2 regions of the Allobosea sp. P2_B12 genome follow, and region 2 is predicted to be linked to the other one. Evidence: predicted binding sites of a transcription regulator. Region 2 holds the regulator's gene; the other holds the start of a gene.

Region 1 (4,207 bases), on a different contig from region 2:
AACGACAGCCGCATCGCCTTCTCCGCGACCTTGTCCTCGCAGGGCAGCGAGACGCATTCGTCCAGCTGCATGACGATGTCGGACCCGAGCAGGTTCTGGATCTCGACGGAGCGCTCCGGGCTGAGCATGTGCTTGGAGCCGTCGATATGCGACTGGAAGGTGACGCCCTCCTCCGTCAGCTTGCGCAGATTGGCCAGCGACATCACCTGGAAGCCGCCGGAATCGGTCAGGATCGGGTGCGGCCAGTTCATGAAGCGGTGCAGGCCGCCGAGCTTGGCGACCCGCTCGGCACCGGGGCGCAGCATCAGATGGTAGGTGTTGCCGAGCACGACATCGGCGCCAAGCGCCCTGACCTGGTCGGGGTACATGCCCTTGACCGTCGCGGCCGTACCGACAGGCATGAAGGCCGGCGTCCGGATCACGCCACGCGGCATGCGGATCTCGCCGGTGCGGGCCGCGCCATCACGCGCGTGCAGATGGAAGGTGAAGTCGGCCGCGCTGGCTTCGGCTGCCGTGGTGTCAGTTGTGCTGGCGTCGGTTGTCATGATGTCAGTCTTCATGGACTGCGCGTTAAAGCAGTGCGGTCCGCGAAGGAAGTGCCGCCCGCGCTCGTCACCCGTTCACGGCACGCGAGCCAGGTCCGCGACGAGGTGCGCGGCGAGAAGCGTCGTCGCCTGCGGCGGGCTGGTGGCGCAGTGCAGCCGGATGTCGGCCTTCGGTAAGGGCGGCAGACCGTCTTCCGGCTTCAGCATGCGCAGGGTTGGCGGACAGGTCCCTGCCTTGACCACGGTGACGGCCAAGCCCTGGGCCGCCACGGCCTCGACCGCGCCGAGGCTGTGGCTTACGAAGGCAAGCCGCCAGCGCAAACCGGCGCGATCGAGTTCGGTCGTCGCCCATTGCCTGAACAGGCAGCCTTGCGGATAGAGCGCGACCGGCAGCGGCTGCTGCGCCAGCGCCGAGCGCGTCGCGCCAACGGCCCAGACCGCCTGCTCGTGCCGAAGGAAGGTCCCGCCGCCCTGCCCCTGCGGGTGCATCGCGATGACGAGATCGAACGCTTCGCCCAAGCGCTCCGTCATGGTCCCGGTCAGGCCGGTCTGCATCTCGACCTGGATGCAGGGATAGAGCGCGGCAAAACTCGCCAGCAATGGCGGTATGACGAGCGTACCGTAGTCATCCATCACGCCGAGCCGGACCTGGCCTTCCAGCCGATGCTCGGTCAGCCGCGCCACGGCTTCCGCATTGATGGCCAGGATCTGCCGGGCATAGCCGATCAGCGCTTCGCCGGGAGGGCTCAGTTCGACATGGACCGTGCTGCGGACGAGGAGTTCCGACCCGAGCCGATCCTCCAGCCGCCTGACCTGCATGCTGACCGCCGACTGGGTGCGGTTGAGCTGGGCTGCGGCACGCGTGAACGAACGCAGTTCGGCGACCGCGACGAAGGCCTGCAGCAGATCGGGGTCGAGCCTTGCGACGCTCATCACGTTTCCTGATCAGGCTTATGTCAGAAATTCCATTCCCTGATTGATCTCTTGTCCCGCAGAACCGGCGCAACGACAATGCGGAGACGGGCGATGAGCGAGTTTCTGGGTGTTCTGGCGGCGATGCTGTCGAGTGCGATCGGGGGCACGTCGATCGCGGCGACGCGCTTCGTCGTCGGCCGGACCGACCCGATGACGCTCGGCGCGCTTCGCTTCGGCATCGGCTTCCTCGGGCTTCTGCCGCTGGCACTGCTTCAAGCCGAAGCCTGGCCCGCCCGTCGCGACTGGCTGCTGGTTGCCGGATTGGGGGCGCTGTTCTTCGGGGTGTTTCCAATCCTGTTCAACGCCTCGCTGATCTTCACGACCGCCGCGCGCGGCGCGCTGGCGCTCTCGACCCTGCCGCTGCTGACGATGGTCGTCGCTGCGGCGCTTCGGGTCGAGCCGCTGACCTGGCGGAAAAGCATCGGCGTCCTGATCGCGATGGCCGGCGTGGCGCTGGCGCTGGCGACCGGTCTTTCCAGCTCGCCGGCGCAGGCCTGGCAGGGCGACCTGCTGATGATGGCGGCGGCGCTGTGCATGGCGTTCCACAGCGTCTGGTCGAAGCCGCTGATCGCGCGGTCAGGTCCGACGACCTTCACGACCATGGCGATGGGCGTCGGGGCGATCGGCCTGATCGGACTTTCCGCTGTGACCGGCGGCCTGCATCGGCTGGCCGACACCGGACCGGTGCAGTGGCTCGCCTTCGGCTATGTCGGGCTGGTCGGCAGCGCGCTCGCCTTCTTCCTCTGGTCCTTCGCGCTCGGGCGCACCACGCCGACGCGCGTCGCGGTCTCCGTCACGGTCAATCCGGTCAGCGCCGCCATCACCGGTGCCTTGCTTCTCGGCGAACCGGTCGGCTGGCACGTCATCATCGGACTGATAGCGGTGCTGTCGGGCATTGCGATCGCATCAGGGGCACAGCGAAAGAAGGCCTGATTCCGGAACGGCCAGTCTTGCGCGCCGATCCCCTCACGCATGCCGGCGGCGTCACGGCTCCGTCATCGCCGCGGCCTAGCAATGGCATCGTGGGCTGGGCCGGGATCGGCCTTTCGCCCGCGTTCGGTCGCAGGGAGTTCGCGATGAAGCCTCTGGTCCTTCTTGCTTTCGCTGGCGCGCTGCTGGCGTCCTCGGTCTCGCCCGGCCAGGCGGAGCCCCTGACCGGCGCGGGCTCGACCTTCGCCTTCCCGGTCATCGGGAAATGGGCGCAGAACTACCGGATCGCCAAATCGGACGGAGCCGAGATGGTGCCGCTCGACATCGGCGTCGATTACGAGCCGGTCGGCTCGCTCGGCGGCGAGGTCCGCGTGACGCAGCGCGCTACCGATTTCGGCACGAGCGACCGGCCTCTCTCGCCCGAGGAATTGATCCGGACGGCCCTGGTCCAGTTCCCGATCGTGATGGGCGGCATCGTCCCCGTCGTGAACATCGACGGCGTCGCCCCCGGCCAGATGAAATTCACCGGAGCGCTACTCGCTGACATCTATCTCGGCAAGATCAAGCGCTGGTCCGATCCCGCGATCGCCGCGGTCAATCCCGAGCTCAAGCTGCCCGACGCCGCGATCAACGTGATCTACCGCTCGGACGGCTCGGGCACGACCTTCAACTGGACCGATTATCTCGCCAAGGTCAGCCCCGAATGGCGCGACCGGATCGGCGCCAACACGCAGGTCGCATGGCCGACCGGCGCTGGTGCGGAACGGACGCAGGGCGTCGCGGGCGCCATCGGGCGGATCAAGAATTCGATCGGCTATATCGAGCTCGGCCAGGTCCTGCGCGCCGGCCTGACCTACGGGCTGGTGCAGAACAAGTCCGGCAACTTCATCAAGGCCGATGCCGCGAGCCTGCAGGCAGCTGCCGCCAGCGCCGAATGGGGCTCGACCCGGGATTTCGCGCTGATGCTGACCGACGCGCCCGGCGCCCAAGCCTACCCGATCGTCGCGACCACCTTCGCGCTCGTTCCCAAGCCGCTAACGAGGCGCACCCGCGACGTTCTGAACTTCTTCCGGCTCTCGCTCGATACCGGCGGCGCTGATGCGACCGCTCTCGGCTATGTGCCCTTGCCAGACGCGCTGGTGAACCAGGTCAAGGACTACTGGGCGGCAAACCTCAAGCCCGCGAGCTGAGCGCCGCCTCATAGATCGCGGGCTTGAAGCCGACGAGGGTCCGGCCACCGAGATCGAGCATCGGGCGCTTGATCATCGACGGCTGCGCCAGCATCAGGGCGATGGCCTTGCCCGCATCGAGCCCCTGCTTGTCCGCATCCGGCAAGGCCCGGAAGGTGGTGCCGGCGCGGTTCAGCACGGTCTCCCAGCCATGCTCGGCGACCCAGCGCTCCAAGGAGGCGCGGTCGATGCCTTCCGCCTTGTAGTCGTGGAAGGCATGGCTGATCCCCTGCGTCTCCAGCCAGGAGCGCGCCTTCTTCATCGTGTCGCAGTTCTTGATGCCGTAAATCGTCATCGCCATGCCGACGGTCCTCAACCCGGCCGCTTGGGGCTGTCCAGCCCGCGCTGCACGGCCGGCCTCGCCAAGCCGCGCTCCAGCCAGGCCGGCACGGCTTTCAGGCTGGCATAGTCGACCAGCTCGCCCGCACCATAGAAGCCGATGAGGTTGCGGACCCAGCCGAGCAGCGCGATGTCGGCGATGCTGTAGTCGGCACCCATGATCCAGTCGCGGCCCGTGAGCCTGGTTTC
Region 2 (4,207 bases):
TAATTTACGTCGCTTCCGACATTCGTCGCGTCCGATCCGAAGGAACCCTTCGATGCTTTCGACCCTGGAACTGAGCCCGCAATCGCTCGACGCCGATGCCCCCGTGCGGATCGCGGTGAAGAACCTCGATTTCTACTACGGCGAGCACAAGGCGCTGAAGAACATCAACCTCGACTTCCGCGACCGCCACGTCACGGCGCTGATCGGCCCCTCGGGCTGCGGCAAGTCGACGTTGCTGCGCATCTTCAACCGGATCTACTCGCTCTATCCCGAGCAGAAGGCGACCGGCGAGGTGCTGCTCGACGGGCGCAACGTCATCTCCAACGACATCGACGTGAACGAGCTGCGTTCGCGCATCGGCATGGTCTTCCAGAAGCCGACGCCCTTCCCGATGTCGATCTACGACAACGTCGCCTTCGGCATCCGCCTCTACGAGAAGCCGCCGAAATCCGAGCTCGACGACCGCATCGAGGGCGCGCTGCGCCGCGCCGCGCTGTGGGACGAGGTCAAGGACAAGCTCAAGGCCTCGGGCATGGGCCTGTCGGGCGGCCAGCAGCAGCGCCTCTGCATCGCGCGCACCATCGCGCAGAAGCCCGAGGTCATCCTGTTCGACGAGCCGACCTCGGCGCTCGACCCGATCTCGACCGGCAAGATCGAGGATCTGCTGGAGCAGCTCAAGACCGATTTCACCATCGTCATCGTGACGCACAACATGCAGCAGGCGGCGCGCATCTCGCAGTACACCGCCTTCATGTATCTCGGCGAGGTGATCGAGTTCGCCGCGACCAACAACATCTTCATGAACCCGAGCAAGAAGCAGACGCAGGACTACGTCACCGGCCGTTTCGGCTGACTCGCACGCGCTGCACAGGGACAAACGCCGATGACCGACCATATCGTCCGCTCCTACGACGCCGAACTCGAAGGCATACGCCGCAGCCTCGCCGAGATGGGCGGCATGTCCGAGCGCATGCTCGGCGATTCCACCGTGGCGCTGGTGCGCCGCGACACCACGCTCGCCCAGAAGGTGATCTCGGCCGACCAGCGCCTGGACAACCTGCAGCGCGATGTCGAGGAGCGCGCGGTGCTGACCATCGCGCGGCGCCAGCCGCTCGCCAACGATCTGCGCGAGCTGATCTCGGCGATCCGCATCGCCTCCGACATCGAGCGCGTCGGCGATCTCGCCAAGAACATCGCCAAGCGCGCGGTCGCGATCTCAGGCCAGTTCTCGCCGCCGCATCGCGCTGTCGTCGGGCTGGAGCATATGAGCCGCCTGGTCCAGGCTCAGCTCAAGGACGTGCTCGACGCCTATGCCTCGGCCAATGAGCAGAAGGCGCTGGAGGTCTGGCATCGCGACGGCGAGATCGACGCGCTCTACACCTCGCTGTTCCGCGAGCTCCTGACCTATATGATGGAAGATCCGCGCAACATCACCTTCTGCACGCATCTCCTGTTCTGCGCCAAGAACATCGAGCGCATCGGCGACCACACCACCAACATCGCCGAGACGATCCACTATCTCGTCACCGGCGAATCGCTCGACCTCAACCGTCCCAAGCTCGACACCACCGACATCAACGTCGAGGCGGTGACGGGGAGCTGATCGATGAGGGCGCCATCGCCTTTCCCGTCTTGGTCGGGCTTGTCCCGACCATCCACGCCTTCGCTCGCCGAGAGCGGTGTTCAAGACGTGGATGCTCGCCACAAGGGCGAGCATGACGGAATGTGTCGACTGGCTGCCAAGACGCCGACTGCCCAGAACGGAACCGCGCCATGCCCGCCCGCATCCTGATCGTCGAGGACGAGGAGCCGCTGACCCTGCTCCTGCGCTACAATCTCGAGGCCGAGGGCTTCGAGGTCGACTCGGTCGCGCGCGGCGACGATGCCGAGCTGCACCTGCGTGACAACACGCCCGATCTCGTGCTGCTCGACTGGATGCTGCCGGGGCTGTCGGGCATCGAGCTCTGCCGCCGCCTGCGGGCGCGCCGCGACACCGAGCGCGTGCCGATCATCATGCTGACCGCGCGCGGCGAGGAGACCGAGCGCGTGCGCGGCCTGGCCACCGGCGCCGACGACTATGTCGTCAAGCCGTTCTCGCTGCCCGAGCTGATCGCGCGCATTCAGGCGCTGCTGCGCCGGGCCAAGCCCGGCCACGTCGCGGGACTTTTGACGGCCGGCGATCTCGAACTGGACCGGACCACGCGGCGCGTGCGCCGCTCGGGCTTCGAACTGCATCTCGGCCCGACCGAGTTCCGCCTGCTCGAATTCCTGATGCAGGCGCCGGGCCGGGTCTATTCCCGCGCCCAGCTTCTCGACGCGGTCTGGGGTCGCGACGTCTATATCGACGAGCGCACCGTGGACGTCCATGTCGGGCGCCTGCGCAAGGCGATCACGCCGGGCGACGCCAAGGACCCCCTGCGCACCGTGCGCGGCGCCGGCTACGCCTTCGACGAGACCTTTGCGCGGGCGTGACTGGCTTTCGACCCGTCTCACATCCGCGCCGTCATCCCGGACAAGCGGCGAAGCCGCGCCGATCCGGGATCCATGCCGGAACGCCATTTCAGCAGGTCCAGGCATGGATCCCGGGTCTGCGCTTCGCTCCGCCCGGGATGACGGCGCGTTTGATTGATATCTGATCGCTTGACCGCCTCGGCCGACCTCGCTTGACCCGCAGCGTCCGACGGCGCAAGCCCGCCGCATGCAAACCAAAGACATCGCCATCATCGGAGCAGGCCCGGCCGGGTTGATCGCGGCGGAACGGCTGGCGGAGGCCGGCCACCGCGTCACCATCCATGAGCGGATGCCGACGCCGGCACGGAAATTCCTGCTGGCGGGGCGCGGGGGGTTGAACCTCACCCATTCCGAAGCGCTCGAGGGCTTCCTGCCGCGTTATGGCGCGGCGCGGGACTGGCTCGAACCGGCGATCCAGGCCTTTCCGCCTCAGATGCTGCGTGACTGGGCCGACGGGCTGGGCGCCGAGAGCTTCGTCGGCTCGAGCGGGCGCGTCTTTCCCAAGGCGATGAAGGCCTCGCCGCTTTTGCGCTCCTGGCTGCGATGGCTGGACGGTCTTGGGGTGAAGCTCGAATCCGGGCGCTTCTGGACGGGCTGGACGGCGGATGGGGCGCTGAGCTTCAGGACGGGCGATGGCGAGACTGTCGCGCTCACACCCGATGCGACGCTGCTGGCGCTGGGTGGCGCGAGTTGGCCAAGGCTGGGGTCCGATGGCGGCTGGGTTTCGCTGCTGGCGGCGAAGGGTGTCGTGATCACGCCGCTGCGCCCCGCCAATGGCGGCTTTGCCGTCGCCTGGTCGGCGACCTTGCGCGAGCGTTTCGCGGGCGCGCCGTTGAAGCGCATCATCATCCGATTCGGCGGCCAGGAGGTGGCGGGCGAGGCGATGATCGACGCTGATGGCATCGAGGGCGGCGCGATCTATGCGCTGTCGGGGCCGCTGCGCGAGGCGATCGCCCGCGAGGGCTTTGCCGAGATCGCGATCGATCTGCGGCCGGATCTCGACCTCGCGCGGCTGACCGAGAAGCTCGGCAAGCGCCGCAAGGGCGAGACGCTGAGCAACCATCTGCGCAAGGCGGGATTGTCTCCGGCAGCCGTCGCCGTGCTGCGCGATGGTGCCGGGGGGCGGCTCAATGAGGCGCCTGCCGCGCTGGCGGCGGCGATCAAATCCACGCCCCTGCGACTCACCGGCCTGATGCCGATCGACCGCGCGATCTCGACGGCCGGCGGCATCGCGGCCGCCGAGGTCGATGATGGGTTCATGCTGAAGCGCCTGCCCGGCGTCTTCGTCGCCGGCGAGATGCTGGACTGGGAGGCGCCGACCGGCGGCTATCTGCTGCAGGGCTGCTTTGCGACCGGCATCGCGGCGGCGGCCGGGATGGAGGCATGGTTGGCGTCCCGGTGACGACCCAGGGCGGTCCGAAGCGAAGCGCGGGGAACCCCTCTCCCGTAGGGAGAGGGGCAGGGGTGAGGGGTCGGCCCCTCGACACCGCAGCCGTGAGCTGACCGCGGCACTGTTCAACGCTGCTGGTCCAAGGGCCGACACCTCACCCTGCCCTCTCCTTACAGGAGAGGGTTCTTCGTTGAGGTTCCCGCGTCCCACTTCCGCCTTACCGCTGGCCTCATGCACCCCTCACATCACATCCGGCGAACCGGAGCCCGGTTTCGGCGTTGGTCCAGGAGAAACACGCACGGACCA

Evidence for each region. The regulator PhoB, encoded in region 2, activates phosphate uptake and scavenging genes when phosphate is short. The targets are predictions, from matches to a motif close to TGTCATNNANCTGTCAT.
Region 1: a site for PhoB is predicted at 2,503-2,519, ahead of pstS (phosphate ABC transporter substrate-binding protein PstS). Genes of this name have one in related genera too.

What each region holds. Positions count from the first base shown of each region.
Region 1 covers NZ_JBFUDG010000001.1:591,396-595,602, reverse strand. Annotated here, with positions in the region: gene tgt (tRNA guanosine(34) transglycosylase Tgt) at 1-545, opposite strand, end outside; gene AC1DYU_RS02860 (LysR family transcriptional regulator) at 621-1,478, opposite strand; gene AC1DYU_RS02855 (DMT family transporter) at 1,572-2,453, shown strand; gene pstS (phosphate ABC transporter substrate-binding protein PstS) at 2,597-3,640, shown strand; gene AC1DYU_RS02845 (ArsC family reductase) at 3,624-3,980, opposite strand; gene AC1DYU_RS02840 (glutathione S-transferase N-terminal domain-containing protein) at 3,992-4,207, opposite strand, start outside.
Region 2 covers NZ_JBFUDG010000009.1:165,687-169,893, forward strand. Annotated here, with positions in the region: gene pstA (phosphate ABC transporter permease PstA) at 1-3, shown strand, start outside; gene pstB (phosphate ABC transporter ATP-binding protein PstB) at 53-853, shown strand; gene phoU (phosphate signaling complex protein PhoU) at 884-1,603, shown strand; gene phoB (phosphate regulon transcriptional regulator PhoB) at 1,774-2,472, shown strand; gene AC1DYU_RS20355 (TIGR03862 family flavoprotein) at 2,699-3,913, shown strand.